3 regions of the Halopseudomonas sp. T1L2 genome follow, and region 3 is predicted to be linked to each of the others. Evidence: predicted binding sites of a transcription regulator. Region 3 holds the regulator's gene; each other region holds the start of a gene.
The links. The regulator LexA, encoded in region 3, represses DNA repair genes until DNA is damaged. The targets are predictions, from matches to a motif close to CTGTNTNNNNANACAG.

Region 1 (7,042 bases), 370 kb from region 3:
AAGCGCTCGAGGTGCTGACGCTGGTGCAGACCGGCAAGAGCCCGATGGTGCCCATCATCCTGCTGGACCAGCCTGACGGGCAGTACTGGCAGGCCTTTTTACAGTTCGTTCGCAGCCAGCTGATCGACAATCACTACATCAAGCCTGACGACATCAACCTGCTGACACCCTGTTCATCCCCCGCACAGGCAATGCAGGTGGTGCTCGACTTCTACAGCAACTATCACTCGTCTCGACGTGTAGACGACCAGTACATGCTGCGCCTGAACCGACCACTGACCGCGCAGGCACTCGCCCAACTGGACGACCGGTTCGGCCATATCTGCAAATCAGGCGGTTTTGTGCAGCAGGGTGTCTGCGATCAGGAGAGCGATGAGCCGGAGCTGGGCGAGCTTACCCGTCTGTGCTTTGACTTCAACGAACGAGACCAGGGAGGTCTGAGGACACTGATCGACTTCGTCAATCAGCCTGAAAACTACCAAAGCCCCGGTACTGCATAAACCGAAGCTGTTTGCTGCGCTCGGCCGGGTCTGACGCCCGGCCTTCCGGAAAGCGCTTGGCAAACACCCGCTGAGCCAGTGCCGTCCAGTCCTGATCAAACTCTGCAAGGGTCCGTTCAACCAGCGCCTCGGCCACACCGCGCTGGCGCAGCTCTTCTTTCAGACGAGCAGGCCCGTAGCCGCGCTGGCTGCGAGCATACAGATAGGCTTCACAGAAACGCGCATCGCTGAGCAGGCCATCTTCGACCAGACGGTCCAGCTCAATCTCTGCCGCATCGGTTGCCGCACCTCGCTGGCGCAGCTTGCGCAACAACTCGCTGTAGCTGTGCTCACGCCGCGCCAGCAGGTCCATCGCGGAGCGACGGATCGCTGCCGGACTGTCCAGCGCGGTACGCGGGCGCATCAAACCAGGCTCTTAGCCTTCCAGCTCGGCATCGGCTTCAGCCTCCGCCTTGGCCTTGCCCGGCTTGGCCAGCAACTGGTCACGGATGGCCTTCTCGATTTCATCCGCGATCTGCTGGTTATCCTGCAGGAACTTGGCTGCATTGGCCTTGCCCTGACCGATCTTGTTGCCCTGATAGCTGTACCAGGCGCCGGATTTCTCAACCAGACCAATCTGCACGCCCAGATCGATGATCTCGGCGTTGTGGTAGATGCCGGTACCGTACAGAATCTGGAATTCAGCCTGACGGAACGGCGGAGCCACCTTGTTTTTCACGACTTTGACGCGGGTCTCGCTGCCGACAACCTCGTCGCCTTCCTTGACCGCGCCGGTACGGCGAATGTCCAGACGCACAGAAGAGTAGAACTTGAGCGCGTTACCACCGGTGGTGGTTTCCGGATTGCCGAACATGACGCCAATCTTCATGCGGATCTGGTTGATGAAGATCACCAGGCAGTTGGCGTTCTTGATGTTACCGGTGATCTTGCGCAGCGCCTGGGACATCAGACGGGCCTGCACACCGACGTGGTGATCACCCATTTCGCCTTCGATTTCGGCCTTGGGCACCAGCGCTGCCACCGAGTCGACGATGATCACGTCCACCGCATTGGAACGCACCAGCATGTCGGTGATTTCCAGTGCCTGCTCACCGGTATCGGGCTGCGACACCAGCAGGTCATCCACGTTGACACCCAGCTTGCCGGCATACTCCGGGTCCAGCGCGTGCTCGGCATCAACGAAGGCGCAGGTTGCACCGTGCTTCTGCGCCTGGGCAATAACCGACAGGGTCAGCGTGGTTTTACCGGAGGACTCCGGCCCGTAGATTTCAACAATACGGCCCTTGGGCAGGCCGCCGATACCGAGGGCGATATCCAGACCGAGCGAGCCGGTAGAGATGGCCGGAATGGCCTGGCGCTCGTGATCACCCATGCGCATTACCGCGCCCTTGCCAAACTGACGTTCAATCTGGCTCAAGGCAGCCGACAGCGCCTTCTTTTTGTTCTCGTCCATTTCGCATCCTCTTGGCTTGGGGCGGGCACCGCGGCGACCGACCGATCAACTACTGTATATTTGGTCAGTATTATTCCACAGAAAAAATGGCCCGCCTACCCCCGATTTCACTCAGACTGACAACCGGTTCGCAGGCTGCTTGTGCGCCTCTTTGACCAGCCGTTCCAGAGCGTGCAGCACCGTCTGGGCGCGCACCTCTCGGCGTCCGCCCTGGAAGCGCTTGCACTCGCTGACGACGCTGCCGTCGGCCAGGGCCCAGCCAAACCAGACGGTCCCGACCGGCTTCTCTGCACTGCCGCCATCAGGGCCGGCAATACCGCTGACCGCAACCGCCATTGCCGCCCCGGCAGCCTCCCTGGCTCCGGACGCCATCGCTCTGACCACCGGCTCGCTGACCGCGCCATGAGCCTCGATAACCTCTGCGTTCACCCCAAGCCAACGGCTTTTGCTGGCGTTGGCGTAGGTGACGAAGCCGGTCTCGAACCAGCGCGAACTGCCAGCCACCCGGGTTATTGCCTCGGCAATCCCTCCGCCCGTGCAGGACTCAGCGGTGCTGACCTGCAGCCCCTGCTGTTCCAACACTTTGCCAAGCCTCGCAGCGGCAGAGTCGATCAGCGGGTCATAATGCGACATGGTTCACTCCTGTACGAACGGATATCAGGCAACAGCATGCCAGTTGGCGCGCTGCCTGCGAATACCCTGCGACCACATTCAGCCGCCTCGGGTTCCTGCTGCCGGAGTCGCCGGCAGCACTGCAGCAGCCACCAGCGACGTGATACCCTTTGCGCCAACCTGAAACGGCGTCTCAGCCACCGCCCTCAGCGCATCCATCGCGCCCGGTGACACCGCCTTTGCCGCATATTTCGAGTCATTGATGAAAAAGAGCAAAACCGAATCCTCCGCCCACACGCCGATGATGCAGCAGTACTTCAGCATCAAGCAGCAGCATCCCGAACAGCTCCTGTTCTACCGCATGGGTGACTTTTACGAACTGTTCTACGACGACGCGAAAAAAGCCGCCCGTCTGCTCGATATCACCCTGACCGCACGGGGCCAGTCCGGCGGCCAACCGATTCCGATGGCCGGCATCCCGTTCCATGCCGCCGAGGGCTATCTGGCCAAGCTGGTCAAGCTGGGCGAGTCGGTTGTCATCTGTGAGCAGGTTGGCGATCCGGCCACCAGCAAGGGCCCGGTCGAGCGCCAGGTTGCCCGCATCATTACCCCCGGCACGGTCAGCGATGAAGCGCTGCTCGATGAGCGTCGCGACAACCTGCTGGCCGCGCTGGTGGGCGCCGAGCGCGGCTTTGGCCTGGCTACGCTCGACATCAACAGTGGCCGCTTTGTGGTCATGGAACTGCGCGGCTGGGAAACTCTGCTCGGGGAGCTGGAACGTCTGGCACCGGCCGAGCTGTTGATTCCCGATGACTGGGAAAGCAACACGCCAATCGAGCGCCGCCGCGCCGTGCGTCGTCGCGCCCCCTGGGAGTTCGATCAGGACAGCGCCTTCAAGGCCCTCACCCAGCAATTCGGCACCAAGGATCTGGTCGGCTTCGACTGTCAGGACCTGACCCTCGGCCTCGGCGCTGCCGGTGCGCTGCTGAGCTATGCCAAGGAAACCCAGCGCACCGCCCTGCCGCACATCCGCAGCATCGCTCAGGAGCGTTTTGAAGACAGCGTGATTATCGACAGCGCCAGCCGCCGTAATCTGGAAATCGACCAGAACCTGTCCGGTGGCCGCGACAACACCCTGCTCGACGTACTCGACCATACTGCAACGGCCATGGGCAGCCGCCTGATGGCGCGGTGGCTGAATCGCCCCCTGCGGGACCTCAAGGTCCTGGGTGCGCGCCAGGACAGCATCAGCGCCCTGCTCGACCAGCAGTTCTACCTCGACCTTCAGCCGCAGCTCAAGGGCATCGGCGACATCGAGCGCATCCTTGCCCGGGTTGCCCTGCGCTCTGCGCGGCCGCGCGATCTGGCACGCCTGCGCGACGCGCTGGCCGCCCTGCCCGCACTGCAGGATTGCATGCAGGCGCTGGAAACACCGCATCTGCGCAATCTGGCCGAGCAGGTACGCACCTACCCGGAGCTGGCCGAGCTGCTGGAACGCGCCGTGATCGACAACCCGCCCGCGGTGCTGCGCGACGGCGGCGTGATCAAGCCCGGTTTCGACGCCGAGCTGGATGAGCTGCAGAACATCAGCGAGAACGCAGGCCAGTATCTGATTGATCTGGAAACCCGCGAGCGCGAGCGTACCGGGCTGAGCACCCTCAAGGTCGGCTACAACCGGGTACACGGCTACTTTATCGAACTGTCGCGCAGCCAGGCCGATCAGGCGCCGGCAGATTACATTCGCCGCCAGACCCTGAAGGGCGCCGAGCGCTTCATTACCCCGGAACTGAAAGCCTTTGAAGACAAGGCGCTGTCGGCCCGCAGCCGCGCGCTGGCTCGTGAAAAGCAACTGTACGACGAGCTGATCGACCGTCTCAACGAGGACCTTGCCGCACTGCAGACCACTGCCGCCAGCCTGGCCGAAATTGATGTGCTCTGCACCCTCGCCGAACGGGCCGGCAGTCTCGATTACAGTCGCCCGCGCTTTATCGAGGGCAGCCAGTTGAAGATCAGTCAGGGCCGTCATCCGGTCGTCGAGCAGGTGCTGGAAACGCCCTTCGTGGCCAACGATCTGGACCTGGACATCGACACCCGCATGCTGGTGATTACCGGCCCCAACATGGGCGGTAAATCCACCTACATGCGCCAGACCGCGCTGATCGTGCTGCTGGCCCATATCGGCAGCTTTGTACCGGCGGCAGGCGTCGAGCTGTCCTGCGTCGACCGCATCTTCACCCGCATCGGTTCCAGTGACGATCTGGCCGGCGGCCGCTCAACCTTCATGGTCGAAATGAGCGAAACCGCCAACATCCTCAACAACGCCACCAGCGCCAGTCTGGTGCTGATGGACGAAGTCGGCCGCGGCACCAGCACCTTCGACGGCCTGTCACTGGCCTGGTCTGCTGCCGAGTATCTGGCCAAGGTTCGCGCCTTCACCCTGTTTGCCACGCACTACTTCGAGCTGACCGGCATGGCCGACACCGACGAAGGCGTGGCCAACGTGCACCTGAACGCCACCGAACATAATGAACGCATCGTATTCCTGCATAACGTCCAGCCCGGCCCTGCCAGCCAGAGCTACGGCCTGCAAGTCGCCCAGCTTGCCGGTGTACCGCGTCCGGTCATCCTGCGCGCCCGCGAACACCTCGCCCAACTGGAGCAGCAGAGCCTGGAGCAGCACGGCAGCAAGCCCGCAGGCGACACTGAGCAACCGTTCCAGACCGATCTGTTCGCCAGCGCACCTCACCCTCTGATCGAACAGATCAAGGCACTGGATCCGGACGATCTCAGCCCGCGCCAGGCGCTGGACCTGCTGTACAAGCTCAAACGCGAGTGGGCGTAAATTCAGCAAATGATATTCATTTGCATCAAACGTGATGGAACTACGCTTTAATCTGCGCAAAACCCGGCGGCGCTCTGTACCGCCGGAAAAAAACTGCTAGACTACGCGCCAGATTTTGCCAGCCTGATTCAATGGAGACCTCACCATGACCTTTGTTGTTACCGACAACTGCATCAAGTGCAAATACACCGATTGCGTTGAGGTCTGCCCGGTCGATTGCTTCTACGAAGGCCCGAACTTCCTGGTCATTCACCCGGACGAGTGCATCGACTGCGCCCTCTGCGAGCCCGAATGCCCGGCCAATGCCATCTTCTCGGAAGACGAAGTACCGGAGGATATGCAGGAGTTCACCGAACTGAACGCCGATCTGGCAGAAGTGTGGCCGAACATCACCGAGAAGAAAGACGCACTGCCCGACGCCGAAGAGTGGGATGGCGTACCGGACAAGCTGCAATATCTGGAGCGCTAAGCAGCTAGCTGCTATGCAAAAAAAACCGGCCATGTGCCGGTTTTTTTATTGCTGCAAGCCTGAAGCTACAAGCTACAAGCTACAAGCTACAAGCTACAAGCTACAAGCGCACCAGTGTGGGCCTGTTCTTCCGGCTTAGGCTTTAGCTTGGGTTTTGGTTCTGGTTTGGCTTGAGGCTTGGAGCTTGCAGCTTGCAGCTTGCGGCTTATGAGGCTTGTGGGGCTTGCGGCTTGTGAGGCTGAGAGTTTGGAGTCAAATTTCAGGCAAAAAAAGGGGCGGGATAGCCCGCCCACTCTTTATTCCATATGTGCTTTCCGTGTCCAGCCATCCTGGCTTCATCATCCTGAAAATCCCTGACTCAGCTCCCTGCCGAGTAGCACCATCCTTTGCGCTTGGGTGAAGTTTAACGAATGCGGCATCGCCCGCAACCCCCCCTCCAGCAAGCACAACAGGCATATCACCAACAATAAAATCCTTAAATTTCATATATTTACTGTTTTTAGCACGGATAAAAACTCGTTCCGCCCACAGCCTGTAACGGCGAAGTCTCACACACATTGTAGGAAATCTCTTACAAGGCAAGCGCGCCTGCCCAGCCGGGTAACGGAGTAACAGGTTACTGCAACGCGGTGAAGTAAGCCTGCGGCGTCTCCACCCCATCGGCGCCAGGCCCGGAGCAGGCGGAAGCAAGGGTGTTCGTGAGCACAACGGCGGATACGCTGCGCCTGATCCGCACTACTCATGGCGCTGCGCTGAGACATAAAAAAACCCGGCTCTCTCGAGCCGGGTTTCGGATTAGCCGGGAGGCTGATTACATCATTCCGCCCATACCACCCATGCCACCCATGCCGCTCATGTCGGGCATGGCCGGCTTCTCTTCCGGCAGCTCGGCAATCATGGCCTCGGTGGTGATCATCAGGCTGGCGACCGAGGAAGCAGCCTGCAGCGCGCTGCGGGTTACCTTGGCCGGGTCCAGGATGCCCATGTCGATCATGTCGCCGTACTCGCCAGTCGCAGCGTTGTAACCGAAGTTACCTTCGCCGGCCTTGACGCGCTCCAGAACAACAGCAGCTTCTTCACCAGCGTTGGTGACGATCTGGCGCAGCGGTGCTTCAACAGCGCGGCGCAGCAGCTTGATACCGACGTTCTGGTCTTCGTTGTCGCCA
Region 2 (7,042 bases), 440 kb from region 3:
GTCTTGAGCCACGCAGCACCGAGCGCTGGCGCTCGGCCAGATCGCTCCAGACGATCACATTGATCATGCCGAACTCGTCTTCCAGGGTGACAAAGGTCACCCCGGTGGCGGTCTGCGGGCGCTGGCGACCGATAACCAGCCCGGCCACCCGCACCGGCTGATCCGGCGCCAGGGCCAGCAGCTCACGCGAGCTGCGGCAACCCAGCTCACGCAGCTGTTCGCGCAGCAGCCCCAGCGGATGCGGCCCCATGCTGGTGCCGAGACTGGCGTAATCGGCCTCCATATTCTCAACCACCGAAGGCTGCGGAATCAGCGCAGGGCTTTCAACCTGATCGTGCTGCGCCTGCAGCAACGGCAGCTGCGGCTCGACTCCCGCCACCGCCCAGCGCGCACGAAAACGATTGCCCGCCAGCCCGCGCAGCGCACCGGCGTCGGCCAGTTGCGCGCGGGCACGATTGCTCAAACCGCCGCGCTGGACCAGATCCGCCACATCGACAAAAGCCTGTTGCGCGCGCGCCTGCAGCAATCGCTCGGCATCGTTCCGATTCAGGCCTTTCACCTGCCGCAGCCCAAGGCGAATGGCCGGTTGCGCGCCCTCCCGCTCGACCGCTTCCAGTGAACAGTCCCAATCGCTGCAGCGCACATCCACCGGCCGGATCTCGATCTGGTGACGGCGTGCGTCCTGCAGCAACTGGTCCGGGCTGTAGAAACCCATCGGCCAGCTGTTGATCAGGGCGCAGGCAAAGGCCGCCGGCTCGTGGCATTTCAGCCAACTGCTGGCATAGCTCAACAACGCAAAACTGGCGGCATGGGATTCGGGAAAGCCGTAGCTGCCAAACCCCTTGATCTGCTCAAAGATGCGTTCGGAGAAGGCCTGACTGTAACCGCGCGCCAGCATGCCTTCAGTCAGCCGTTGGCGGTGATGCTCCAGCCCGCCGTGGCGCTTCCAGGCCGCCATCGAACGGCGCAGCTCATCCGCCTCGCCCGGCGTGTAGCCGGCGGCCACAATTGCCAGCGCCATTACCTGCTCCTGAAACAGCGGCACGCCGAGTGTACGTTCGAATACCTGGCGCAATTCCGGTGAGGGATAGTCGACGGCTTCCTCGCCGTTACGGCGGCGCAGAAACGGATGCACCATGTCGCCCTGAATCGGTCCGGGCCGCACAATCGACACCTGAATCACCAGATCATAGAAACAGCGCGGGCGCAGCCGCGGCAGCATCGCCATCTGCGCCCGTGACTCGATCTGAAACACGCCGACGGTATCGGCACGGCTGATCATCTCGTAGGTCGGCGCGTCATCGACTGGGATGCTCGCCAGCGTCAGATCGCGGCCACGGTGGCGCCGCAACAGATCAAAGGTACGGCGCAGCGCGCTGAGCATCCCCAGCGCCAGTACATCCACCTTGAGCATGCCGACCGCATCCAGGTCATCCTTGTCCCACTGGATTAACGTGCGCTCGGCCATGCTGGCATTCTCGACCGGCACCAGAGTATCGAGCGGCGCGTCCGATATGACAAAACCGCCCGGATGCTGCGACAGGTGCCGCGGAAAGCCGATCAGCTCGCCCGCCAGCGTCAGCACCCGGTGCAGCCAGGGATTGTTCACATCAAACCCGGCCTCGGCCAGCCGCTCGGCGCTGGGCAATTGCTTGCTCCAGCGGCTGCAGCAACGGCCAAGCTGATCGACCTGCTCCTGCGCCAGACCCATTGCCCGCGCTACATCACGTACTGCGCCCGCCGACAGATAACGGGTAACCACAGCGGTCAGTGCCGCCCGCTCACGACCGTAACGGCGGAAGATGTACTGAATGACCTCTTCGCGCCGCTCGTGCTCAAAATCCACATCGATATCCGGCGGCTCATCGCGCTCGCGGGAGATAAAGCGCTCGAACAGCAGATTGCTGCGATCCGGGTCGATCTCGGTAATCCCCAGCGCAAAACACACCGCCGAATTGGCAGCCGAGCCGCGGCCCTGACAGAGAATCTGCTGCTCGCGGGCGAAGGCAACGATGTCCTGCACGGTGAGAAAGTAGCTGTCGTAGGCCTTCTCCGCGATCAGCTCCAATTCATACTCCAGCTGCGAACGCACCTTGTCGCTGACCCCGTTTGGCCAACGCCAGGCCGCACCGCGCCAAGTCAGTTCACGCAACCAGCTGGACGGGGTATGCCCCTCAGGCACCAGCTCGCGCGGATACTGGTAGCGCAGCTCACCCATGTCGAACTGACAGCGTGCGGCAATACGGCGGCTTTCGGCCAGCAGCGCCGGCGGGTAGATCGCGGCCAGCGCCGATAAACTGCGCAAGTGGCGCTCGCCATTGGCAAACAGCCGACTGCCCGCCTCCATCACCGTACAGTGGTGGCGCAGCGCGGTCAGGGTATCCTGCAGGGCCCGCCGCCCGCGCACATGCATGTGTACGTCACCACTGGCAACACAGGGCAGACCGAGCCGTGCGGCCAGCCCCTGCAGTTGATCCAGCTTGCGCGCATCATCCGGCCCGCGGTGCAGTTCGACTGCCAGCCACAGGCGCCCCGGCAGCAGCGGCTGCAGCTGCCGGCCGTGCTCCTCATCCTGACCGTGGCGCGGCAGCCACAGGCCCAGCAAGCCATCCAGCGCGTCAGTCAGGTCCTCAAGCCGCAAACAGTATTCACCCTTTCCGGCACGACGGCGTGCCAGAGTCAGCAGCCGGCACAGGCTCTGATAGCCGGTCAGGTTCTCGACCAGCAACACCAGCTTGGGGCCATCCTCAAGCTGAACCTCGCTACCGACGATCAGCTTCATACCGGACTCCTGCGCTGCCTGCCAGGCACGCACTATGCCGGCCAGGCTGGCCTCGTCCGTAATCGCCAGAGCGTCATAGCCATGCTGCCTGGCGCGGGCAAACAGCTCCTGCGCGCTTGACGCCCCGCGCTGAAAGCTGAAGTTGGAGAGACAATGCAGCTCGGCATAACCCACATTCATGCGAACCATCCGTGCACCCAGAATGGTCCGGGGCGTCCGGCGGCATGAAAGGCCCAGGCCCGGCGTCCGTCGCGGGTTTCGATCAGGTAGTAGTCACGCCGCACGTCCTCGCCATCCCACCAGCCGGATTCGATCCGCTCCGGTCCGGCCAGCACCCGCGGAAACAGGTCATTGAGCAACTCCGGCTCGGCCAGCAGCCAGCCCGGCCGCGGCCCGGGCGGTCGCGCAGCTGCGTCGCCCCGCTCCTGCGCCAGCCAGCTGCGCTCGGGCCGGTGCTCATCCACCGCGGCCAGCGGCTGAACGACTCTGTCGCCCAGGCGTGAGCGCAGCCGTTCACATACCTGCAGCCAGCTCTGCGACTGCTGCGGCCGATTACTGAACAGCTCTGCTGCGGCCGGTACAAAGCGCGGCAGATCTTCGGCGAGCAGGGTCAACGCCTGTACCGGCGCGGCCAGTTCGATACGCTCCAGCCGCCCCCGCGCCAACTCGAACAGCCGTTCGGGGTCACGCTCGGCCCCCAGCAAGCCGACTGGTACCTCGCTGGCGGGCTGGCGGCGGTGCTCCAGAATCAGTGCAAAGCGCTGAACCCCGCAGTCTCGCCCGGCCAGAAAGGTCGCCAGATCACTGATCAGGCGCCGCAGCGGGAACAGCAGCGAGGTGTTCGACTCAACGTCAAAGTTGAATTCGATGCGCTGACGAAATCGATCCGGCGGTTGGTAGCAACCGAGCGCCAGCGGGTGATGCCCCTGAAGCTGATCAAGATGCGCCAGCAACTGGGGCGGGAAGCGTTTGGCCAGCCCGTCACGGGGCAATTCCAGCACCTGCTGCAGGCGGCGCAAGCCCATGCGTTGCAAACTCTCGACCAGCTCGCTCGGCAGGCCGCTGCGCGCCACCGGCAAACGCTGCAGCTCGGCCGGTAGCGCCAGCTCGTCTACCGCCAAACCGTCTGCCACGTTGGCCAGCACCCGCGCCGCCAACGGGTTGGGCGCCAGCACCAGCCGATGCTGAAAGCCCAGCGCCTGCAGCTCGGCGCGCAGGCGTTGCTCCAGCTCAGGCCAGGGACCGAACAAACGCAAACTGGAGGCCACCTCCAGCAACAGGGTGCGGGGGAAATCCAGACTCACATGACCACTGAAGCCGTACGCCCAACTGGCCAGAAACTGCTGCCAATGCTCGGTCTGTGCCGGGTCGTGCTCGACCGTATCAAAGCGCTCCAGCAACATGCGCGCGTGGGTCAGGCTTTGTCCTGATCGCAGCCCCTGAGCACGGGCCGACTCGTTAACTGCCTGCAATACCCGCCGCTGCGGCGGCCCGCTGAGCAGAACCAATGGCGCGTTGGCGTCCTCCCGACTGCGCAACACCGCATCCAGAGCCAGCTGGGGAAAGAGAATGCAAAGCCAGCGCATGATGACCTCAGAATGCTACCGGGACTGGCCGTGCCGGAGGCACGCCACCGCGGCACTTGAGAACCCGCCACTGCCGAGGCTGGTTATCCAGCAGCAGACGCAGCGCTGCCGGTGAGGGGTTATCGGCAGCACGACGATGGCGCAACACAAAGGCCAGCGTCTGGCCGCTGTCAGCCGCCACCTGCAGCCGTCGCAGCGCCCGGTCATCGGCCTGCTCCGGCCAGCACAGCACCGCACCACAACTCCCCGAGCGCAGGCACTGCTCCGCCGCCCAGAGCCGCTCGGCACCGCCGACCTGCAACAACGAGACCTGCGCCAGCACTACACCCGCAGCCTGCCAGGCCGGGGCAAAGGGAATTGCCGGCGCACCGACCAGCACCACCCGTTCACCGGCCTGGGTCAGCCGCGCCAGCAGTGGCCACAGCAGCTGCAACTCGCCACTGCCGGGAGCGCCCAGCAAAATCTCGTTCAGCGCGGCCAGTTGCCAGCCACCACCGGGCAATAGCGCATCCAGTTGCGCGTGCCCGGTTGGCTGCCCGGCAAGCGGCTCACCCTGCTGTCGTCCGCGCCAGACACGGCGCGTTTCCAGCAACCGATCAAGTGCGACCACTGCGCCCATGGAAACCTCAGAAATATACTGTATATGCGTACAGCATATTTATTCGCATGGCGGTGGTCAATTGCAAACACGCAGGCACGACAAACGGCGCTTGAGGCAGCGCAGAAAAGTCAGGGAAGACATTCAGAACAGACACCCTGACAATGGCGTGGAAAGCCACCGTCAGGGCACAAGAGAAGCAGAGCGCAGGGCGCCCAAGCCGCTCCGGGTGGAGCAAGGCAAGCAGCACAAACAGCCTCTGAGGCAGAACCCGGCTGCTGCGCTAACCCGGGCTAATCAGCCTTCGTCACGCTCGCGAATCTTTTCAACAATGGCTGTGGTCGAACAGCTTTCAACAAAGTTGAGCACCTTTACCTCACCGCCGTAGGCCTGCACGATCGGCGCACCAACGACCTGATCAACGCTGTAATCTCCACCCTTGACCAGCACATCCGGCTTGACCTGCTCAAGCAGCCGCTCAGGGGTGTCTTCGCTGAAACTGATGACCCAATCGACCGCCCCAAGCCCCGCCAACACAGTCATGCGGCGCTCGACACTGTTGATCGGCCGGCCCGGCCCCTTGAGGCGTGTCACCGAGGCATCATCATTGATCGCCACAATCAGCCGGTCGCCCAGAGCGCGCGCCTCTTCCAGATAGCCAACGTGACCGGCGTGGATAATGTCGAAGCAGCCATTGGTAAAGACCACCTTCTCGCCGTGGGCACGGGCATCATCCAATGCCTGCAGCAATTGCTCGACACCCAGCACTCCGCGACCGCTGCCCTGCGCCTGCTGCACGGCACGACGCAGCTCCGGCGCACTGATCGCCGCCGTGCCAAGCTTGCCGACCACAATACCTGCCGCCAGGTTGGCCAGTGCGACGGCCAGGGGCAGATCCTCGCCCGCCGCCAGCGCCGCCGCCAGGGTAGAGATCACGGTATCGCCCGCGCCGGTCACATCAAACACTTCGCGCGCCCGCGCGGGCAGGTGCAATGCACCCTCACCCTTGCGCAGCAGCGTCATGCCCTGTTCGCTACGGGTGACCAGCAACGCGCCCAGGTCCTGCTCCTCAATCAGCGCCAGGCCCTTGTCGACCAGCTCCTGCTCACTCGCGCAGTGACCGACCACCGCTTCAAACTCGGACAGATTCGGGGTAATCAGGCTGGCGCCACGGTAAATGGAGAAATCACTGCCCTTGGGGTCAGCCAGCACCGGAATACCGCGCTCGCGGGCTGCAGCAATCAGCGCCTGATGATTGACCAGCGCGCCCTTGCCGTAGTCCGACAGGATCATCACCTTGACCTTGTCCAGCAGACCGCGAACCGAAGCCAGCAAGGCATCGGCGTCGGTGTCAAAGCGCTCTTCAAAATCAAGCCGAATCAGTTGCTGGTGACGGCTCATGACTCGCAGCTTGGTGATGGTCGGCAGCGCCTCGTGCTGCTGAAAATCACAGTAGACGCCGGCAGCATTCAGCCGTTGCTGAAGGCTGTGTGCCGCCTCATCCTTTCCGGTAACGCCCACCAGCCAGGCCGGAGCGCCGAGCGCTGCAATATTCAGCGCGACGTTACCCGCCCCACCAGGGCGATCCTCGATCTGATCGACCTTGACCACCGGCACCGGTGCTTCCGGCGAAATACGATTGGTCGGCCCATGCCAGTAACGATCCAGCATCACGTCCCCCACCACCAGAACCGGCGCGGAATCGAATCGGGGCATGCTCAGTTTCATTGTCTCGGTTACCTGTTTCAGCACCACGCACCCATGCGCATGGTGATATTAATGTTGTACGTCGCTCTCTTCCTCGAACTGCATGCTGTGCAGTCGGGCGTAATAGCCATTGAGCGCCAGCAGCTCCGCGTGCGTGCCTCGCTCAACGATCTGGCCCTGATCCATCACCATGATCACGTCAGCCTTTTCGATGGTGGACAGGCGATGGGCAATAACCAGCGTAGTACGCCCCTGCATCACCCGATCCAGCGCGGCCTGGATATGACGCTCGGACTCGGTGTCCAGCGCTGAGGTCGCCTCATCGAGAATCAGCAAAGGCGCGTCCTTGAGCAGCGCACGGGCAATCGC
Region 3 (7,042 bases):
GTGGAACTCGGCCCATACCGGCGTCGTGAAGCAGTAGATAAAGAAATCCACCGACGACGGCGAGCAGCGATCAAAGAACACCATCAGAGTCTGTTCCTGATCGATATCCTCATGCGCCTGCAGCATCTTGCGCACATCCGCCACAATGGGCTCCATGCGCTTGATATCGTCATAGCGAATACCGATATGCTCGTAAATTCGCCGATGGGTCATGCGCGAGGGGTTTTCCACCACAATATTGGCGAACACCGCGTTGGGGATGTATAGAGGGCGCTTGTCGAAGGTGCGAATCCGGGTCAAACGCCAGCCGATATCCTCGACGGTACCTTCAATGTTGCGATCCGGCGAGCGTATCCAGTTGCCCACCACAAAGGGGCGATCCAGATAGATCATCAGCCCGCCGAAGAAGTTCGCAAGCAGATCCTTGGCAGCAAAGCCGACGGCAATACCACCAATACCACCAAATGCCAGCACCCCGGAAATGCTGTATCCGAGCGACTGCAACACGACCAGCGCCGCAGTGATGACCACAGAAGCCCTGAGCAACTTGCCAATCGCACCAACCGTCGTTTTGTCGGCCGGAGTCTCCCTGTAGGCAGGATCAACAAGCCGCTGCTCAACCTGCCGCATCATGCGCAGGATGAACCAGGTCAGCAGCACGATCAGCAGCACCCGCTGCACCTGATCCAGCACCGCTGCCAGATCATCATCCATCTGCAGCGCAGTAATCCGCGCCGCCCAAAGCAGCCCCATACTCCAGATCAGCACCCAGGCCGGGCGCCGGGCCGCATCGACCAGCGCATCGTCCCAGATATTGCGGGTTTTCTCGGCACGCTTTTGCATGTGGTCCAGCACACGCTTGGCGATATAGGCGGTCACCAGCGACGCCAGCACCACGGCAAACACATGGTAGATCCAGGCCTCGCCAATCAGCGGAAGCTGATCGAGCTGCAACTGCTCCGGCAACTGTTCGATGAAATCATTCAAACCAGATCAAACTCCCTCAGCAAGGAAACAGCCTGACGCCATTCAGGCGTCGCATGGTAATCGGCACCGGCCGGCCTGAGCGTCAGCATGCGAGCGATGCGGGCCGGGCATTGCAAGCCTTGCTTCTGCGCGTGCACCAGCCCTTCTTCCGCCGCCGCACGATCATTGCAGATCAGCAGCATGTCGCACCCCGCCGCCTGCGCGGCATCGATCCGCTCTGCCATACCGCCAACCGCATGCGCGCCGGCCATGGTCAGATCATCACTGAAGATAACGCCATCAAAACCCAGCTCTGCGCGCAGGATGTCCTGCAGCCAGCAGGTCGAGAATCCGGCGGGCAACGCATCAACCTGCGAATACACCACGTGGGCCGGCATGATGCCGTCCAGCTTGCCGGCAAGCGCCGCAAAGGGCACCAGATCGCTCTGGCGAATATCCTCCAGTGACCGGTCATCCACCGGCAGCGCAAAGTGCGAATCCGCCTCGGCCCAGCCGTGGCCAGGGAAGTGCTTGCCGGTGGCCGCCATACCCGCCGCGTGCAGACCATCAATATAGGCACTGGCGAGACGTGCCACGCGATCAGGATCGCCGCCAAGCGAGCGATTACCGATCACCTGACTGCGACCGTAATCAAGATCAAGAACCGGCGCAAAGCTGATATCGATACCACAGGCCAGCATCTCGGTCGCCATTACCCAGGCAGCAGCCCGGGCCACCGCGTCAGCCTGCGCGTCATCCACCGCAGCGACGTCAGCCAGCGCGGGCAGCCTGAGTACGTCACGGCGCAGGCGCTGAACGCGCCCGCCTTCCTGGTCTATCGCTATCAGCATGTCCGGGCGCTCCTTGCGGATGGCCCTTACCAGCTCGGCGACCTGGCGCGGCGATTCTGTATTGCGCGCAAACAAGATCAAGCCGGCGACTTCCGGCTGACGCAACATCTGCCTGTCCTCTGCTTCCAGCCAAAGGCCAGGCAGATCCAGCATCAAGGCACCCTGTTTCAATATTGCTTCTCCTGAAAACGACAGCGCATCATCACTGCGCGTCAATCTGAACGCTACAACCGACCGGCGTGCGCTCGAACAGTTCCAGCATGTCGGCATTACGCAGACGAATGCAGCCATGGGACAGCGGCGCACCCATCGGCTGATCGTCGCCGGTACCATGCAGATAGATATAGCGGCGCTGGGAATCAACCCGGCCACCGCGGTTGAATCCGACCTGCTCACCGCAGAGCCAGAGAATTCGGGTCAAAATCCAGTCACGCTCGGGAAATTGCTCCGCCAGCGCCCGGGTCCATACCTCCCCGGTGGGACGCCGGCCGATGAACACGGCACCCAGCGGCTGACCATCGCCGATTCGAGCGCGCACCCGATGGGCGCCGCGCGGCGTGCAGCCAGACCCTTCCTGCTCGCCAGGGCCATTAAGCGCTGTGGATACGGCATAACGACAGACAACCTCGCCAGCGCAGAAGCCAACCAGGGTCTGATCGTTCAGGGAAATATGAATATGATCGAGCTGCATGTCACCTCCAGCGCTGCGCACACCTTAGCGGACAGCGCAGCGGAGGTAAATGCAGGTTACAGCGCCATCGCCTCGGGCCGGCTCAACGTCGCGCTCTCGGCGCGCATTCCGGCTGCCAGGAACGGAACCATCAGCCGCAACACATCGTCGACCGGACGCGGCTCGCCCAGCTCCGCCTCCGCAATCGCACGCAGCGCCTTCATGCTGGACATGGTGAAGGCCGCGCTGCCGAGCATAAAGTGAACGCGCCAGAACAGCTCCTGCGGAGGTATGCCCGGCACAGCACTGACCAGAAGCTGCATATAACGCTGAAATACCTTGCCATACACCTCGCTGAGGTATTTGCGCAGATGGCCCTGGCTCTGGTTGAATGCGAGCCCTAGCAACCGCATGAAGGTTGAGAGGTCATGGCCGTTGCGCGGCTTCACTGCCAGCGCCTGCTGAACCAGCATTTCGAGCAGCACCTCAAGACTGGGTGGCGCGCCCTTGTCACGCGACTCGCGCAGATCCAGTTCCTTCTCAAGGCTGCTGACGAAGGGATCCAGGAACCGGACGAATACGGCCTGAATCAATGCCTTCTTTGAGCCAAAATGGTAGTTGACCGCGGCCAGATTGACGCCTGCCTTGCTGGTAATCAGGCGTAGAGAGGTTTCCGCGAAACCCTTTTCGGCAAAAAGCTGTTCTGCGGCGTCAAGTATTCGCTTGACCGTGTCGGACTGCGCCATGCGCTCCCCCAAGTGAGGCAAACATTCGTTTCAAACATACGTTTAAAACGATTTTAGTGTCAACCCCAGACTACCTTCCTGCCCACGTAAATCCCATCCTCCCTTTGGCAAAGCGGTGAACAGCGACACGAAAATTAGGGGTTGCCGGAGCAAAACAACTGTATATAATCTCAGTTACTGGATAAAAACACAGGCAACCCGCCATGCAGAAACTTACCGCGCGACAACAGCAGGTTCTGGCGTTCATCAAGGAATACATGGACAGCAACGGCTACCCGCCGACGCGCGTCGATATTGCCAAGACTCTGGGCTTCAAGTCGCCCAACGCAGCCGAAGACCATCTGCGCGCCCTGGCCCGCAAGGGCGCTATCGAGATGATCCCCGGCGCCTCGCGCGGTATTCGCCTGCCGGAATCGGATAGCGAAGCCAGTGATGACCAGCTTCCGGTGATCGGTCGAGTGGCAGCCGGTGCGCCGATTCTGGCGCTTGAAAATATCGAAGACCATTGCCGTATCTCCCCCGACTTTTTCACTCCCCGCGCCGACTACCTGCTGCGGGTCCATGGGGAAAGCATGAAAGACATCGGCATCATGGACGGCGACCTGCTGGCAGTACACCGCACCAGCGAAGCCCGTAACGGGCAGGTCGTAGTGGCCCGCATAGGAGAAGAAGTCACGGTAAAACGCTTTCAGCGCCAGGGCCGCAAGGTCTCGCTGATTGCAGAAAACCCGGACTTCAGGCCGATTGAGATCGACCTTGCAGAACAGGAACTTACCATTGAAGGTTTAAGCGTCGGAGTTATCCGCCGCTGAGGAGCTGATCATGCAGTACGCCCGCACCGAGCAACAGACCCTGACCCAGACCGACCTGTTTCACAACGCCCTGATGGCAACACGCCTGAAGCACCGTGCCTTTGCGCAGCCAGCACAGGCACTGCCGCAGGATGATGAACAGGATGGCAGTTACAGCGAGATGACCCTGCAAGGCAGCGCCCGCCAGTGCCTGCAGTGGCTGGCCCCGGTGCTGCGCGAACTGAGCCAGAAAGACAGCCGGCGCTGGCTTACCCTGATCGACCCGCCCGCTGCACTCAGCCAGCAATGGCTTCGCGGCGCCAACCTCGACCCTCAACGCATCATGATCGTGCGCTCCAAGGCCGGCATGGACAGCCTCAAACTCTGCTGCGACCTGCTCAGGATGGGCGGCAGCCATACCGTTGTCAGCTGGCTTGATCACGACAGCTGCATTGCCCCGCGCCTGGAACGAGCGGCCCAGGCCGGCCGCTGCCACAGCCTGAACGTCCATCTGGGCTGAAAACAGATACAAAAAAGGCCAGCTCAATGCTGGCCTTTGAACTATCGCGGTGTCGATTAATGCAGGACACGGCTTTCAGGGATGGCGTCGCCGTCGTCATCCTCATCCATCATCTGGCCAGCGGCCTGCATGCCGGCACTGATCATCGCCTTGGCAACTTCAATATAGCTTTCCTGCAGATATTCCCGCGCATCGCGGGAAAACTCGATCACCACCAACGGCTCACCCTCTTCGTCGGAACGGCGCAGAGCAACCTTGCCATTGGCGAGCTCGACGATTTCAAGGAAGGGTGAAGGCATTGCGGATATCTCCTGTCTGAACTGCGCGCAGTGTAACACAGCGCCGTACTCACGGCATCCGCGATCCCGCCTTCACCATTCCTGCATGCCGTCGCGATAGGCACGTACGCGACGGGAAACCTCCTGCAGAGCCTCCTCGGCTTGCACACTGGTCCACTCGGTGACCGGCGTGGCACTGGTGGCAATCAGCGAGTTGGTCGAGTTGTCGACCGGCTGCGGCGGTGCCTGCAATCGCTGCCAGGCGGCAATGACACCGGCCAGCCAGGTACCAGCGCTGTCAGCCAGCTCGGTGAGTTCCGCCAGCTCGGGACCGGGAAACCGACTGACTACCGCGGGTACCAGCACCGATTCGACCTGACGCGCATCAACCAGCGGCCAGCGGTACCGGTCTGCCACCTCATGAATCAGCGCCAATACGCCCCGGTAGAGATGAAAAACCGCATGCTCACGATGATACTGCGCCTGCGTCAGTGCATCGATTGCGTCGCTCTGCTCTGCCTGCTGCCAGGACTCGATCGCACGGCGGGCAAAATACAACGCCTGATTGGTGCGGGTATAGACTTCATTAGCCATGGTTGCCTGCCTTACCGCTTGGCCTTCTTGCTGCGGCCGTCATCCACCGACCACTGCTTGCCATCATGGAAAGCCCGCCACCCTGTGGGCTTACCCTCAACTTCGGTCTGCACGTACTGCTCCTTGGTCTTGCGGCTGTAGCGCACGACAGTCGGATTGCCGTCAGGATCAGCCACCGGCGCATCCAGCAGGAAGTGGTATTTCGGATCGATCTCCGCCTTGTGCGGAATCAGCTCCTTGACCAGAGGCGCCCGGGTTTCCCGGTTTTTCGGGAACTGGCTTGCAGCCAGGAACAGGCCGGAAGCACCGTCGCGCAGTACGTATACATCATCAACCTTTTCACACTTGAGTTCCGGCATCGGCACCGGATCCGCTTTCGGCGGCGCGGCCTCACCGTTACGCAGCAGCTTGCGGGTGTTCTTGCACTCGCTGTTGGTACAGCCGAAATACTTGCCGAAACGGCCGGTCTTGAGCTGCATTTCGCTGCCGCACTTGTCGCACTCAAGGGTTGGACCGTCATAGCCCTTGATCTTGAACTGACCTGTCTCGATCTCGAAACCCGAGCAATCCGGGTTGTTACCACAGACATGCAACTTGCGCCGCTCGTCGATCAGATAACTGTCCATCGCGGTGCCGCAGATAGCGCAACGATGCTTGCCACGCAGCACGCGAGACTCGCCTTCTTCGTCATCTGCCGCCACTTCATTGCCCGGCACCAGGTTAATGGTCGCCTTGCAACGCTCTTTCGGTGGCAGGGCATAACCGGAACAGCCGAGGAACACACCCGTCGAGGCCGTACGAATCATCATCGGTCGACCACAATCCTGACACGGGATATCGGTCATCGTCGGCTGATTCGCGCGCATCCCCTTATCTTCACCAGACGCAGAGGCGGCACTCAACCTGGCACTGAAATCGGCATAGAAATTATTCAGCACCTGCTTCCACAGCACTTCACCGTGAGCGACGTCATCCAGTGACTCCTCCATCTTCGCGGTAAAGCCATAGTCCATCAGGTTCGGGAAGCTCTCGTTCAGGCGCTCGGTAACGATATCGCCCATCTTCTCGGCGTAGAACCGGCGGTTATTCAGGGTCACGTAGCCACGATCCTGAATCGTGGAAATAATCGACGCATAGGTCGAAGGGCGGCCAATGCCGCGCTTTTCCAGCTCCTTGACCAGGCTGGCTTCGGCGTAGCGCGCCGGCGGCTTGGTGAAGTGCTGCTTGGGGTCCAGGCCCTGCAGCGCCAGCACATCATCAACCTTGATCTCCGGCAACACCTCGTCTTCGCCGCCCTTGCCCTGCTGCGGCATCACCCGGGTATAGCCGTCAAACTTGAGAATGCGGCCCTTGGCACGCAACTCAAACTCGCCAGCGGCTACCTGGATACTGGTCGACAGGTACTTGGCCGGCGTCATCTGACACGCCACAAATTGACGCCAGATCAACTCATACAGACGTTCAGCATCGCGCTCCATGCCCTTGAGATCGGTCTGCTTGAGCTTGACGTCGGAAGGACGGATGGCTTCGTGTGCTTCCTGCGCGCCTTCCTTGCTGCTGTACAGGTTCGGCTTTTCCGGCAGGTAGGCGTCGCCAAAGTTGCTTTCGATATAGCTGCGCGCCATC

Region 1: the regulator LexA is predicted to act here: its motif matches at 2,006-2,021, upstream of recA (recombinase RecA).
Region 2: the regulator LexA is predicted to act here: its motif matches at 5,006-5,021, upstream of imuA (translesion DNA synthesis-associated protein ImuA).

Annotation. Positions count from the first base shown of each region.
Region 1 is NZ_AP040865.1:68,801-75,842, reverse strand. It holds gene ACZ5WQ_RS00370 (LOG family protein) at 1-500, shown strand, start outside; gene ACZ5WQ_RS00365 (regulatory protein RecX) at 460-903, opposite strand; gene recA (recombinase RecA) at 916-1,953, opposite strand; gene ACZ5WQ_RS00355 (CinA family protein) at 2,065-2,586, opposite strand; gene ACZ5WQ_RS00350 (hypothetical protein) at 2,665-2,841, opposite strand; gene mutS (DNA mismatch repair protein MutS) at 2,828-5,407, shown strand; gene fdxA (ferredoxin FdxA) at 5,553-5,876, shown strand; gene groL (chaperonin GroEL) at 6,688-7,042, opposite strand, start outside.
Region 2 is NZ_AP040865.1:79-7,120, reverse strand. It holds gene ACZ5WQ_RS00025 (error-prone DNA polymerase) at 1-2,983, opposite strand, end outside; gene ACZ5WQ_RS00020 (Y-family DNA polymerase) at 2,959-4,368, opposite strand; gene imuA (translesion DNA synthesis-associated protein ImuA) at 4,376-4,987, opposite strand; gene hldE (bifunctional D-glycero-beta-D-manno-heptose-7-phosphate kinase/D-glycero-beta-D-manno-heptose 1-phosphate adenylyltransferase HldE) at 5,264-6,694, opposite strand.
Region 3 is NZ_AP040865.1:437,379-444,420, reverse strand. It holds gene ACZ5WQ_RS02065 (mechanosensitive ion channel family protein) at 1-987, opposite strand, end outside; gene nagZ (beta-N-acetylhexosaminidase) at 984-1,970, opposite strand; gene ACZ5WQ_RS02055 (L,D-transpeptidase) at 2,020-2,508, opposite strand; gene ACZ5WQ_RS02050 (TetR/AcrR family transcriptional regulator) at 2,565-3,233, opposite strand; gene lexA (transcriptional repressor LexA) at 3,437-4,045, shown strand; gene sulA (SOS-induced cell division inhibitor SulA) at 4,056-4,544, shown strand; gene ACZ5WQ_RS02035 (hypothetical protein) at 4,601-4,843, opposite strand; gene ACZ5WQ_RS02030 (DUF6586 family protein) at 4,916-5,416, opposite strand; gene topA (type I DNA topoisomerase) at 5,428-7,042, opposite strand, start outside.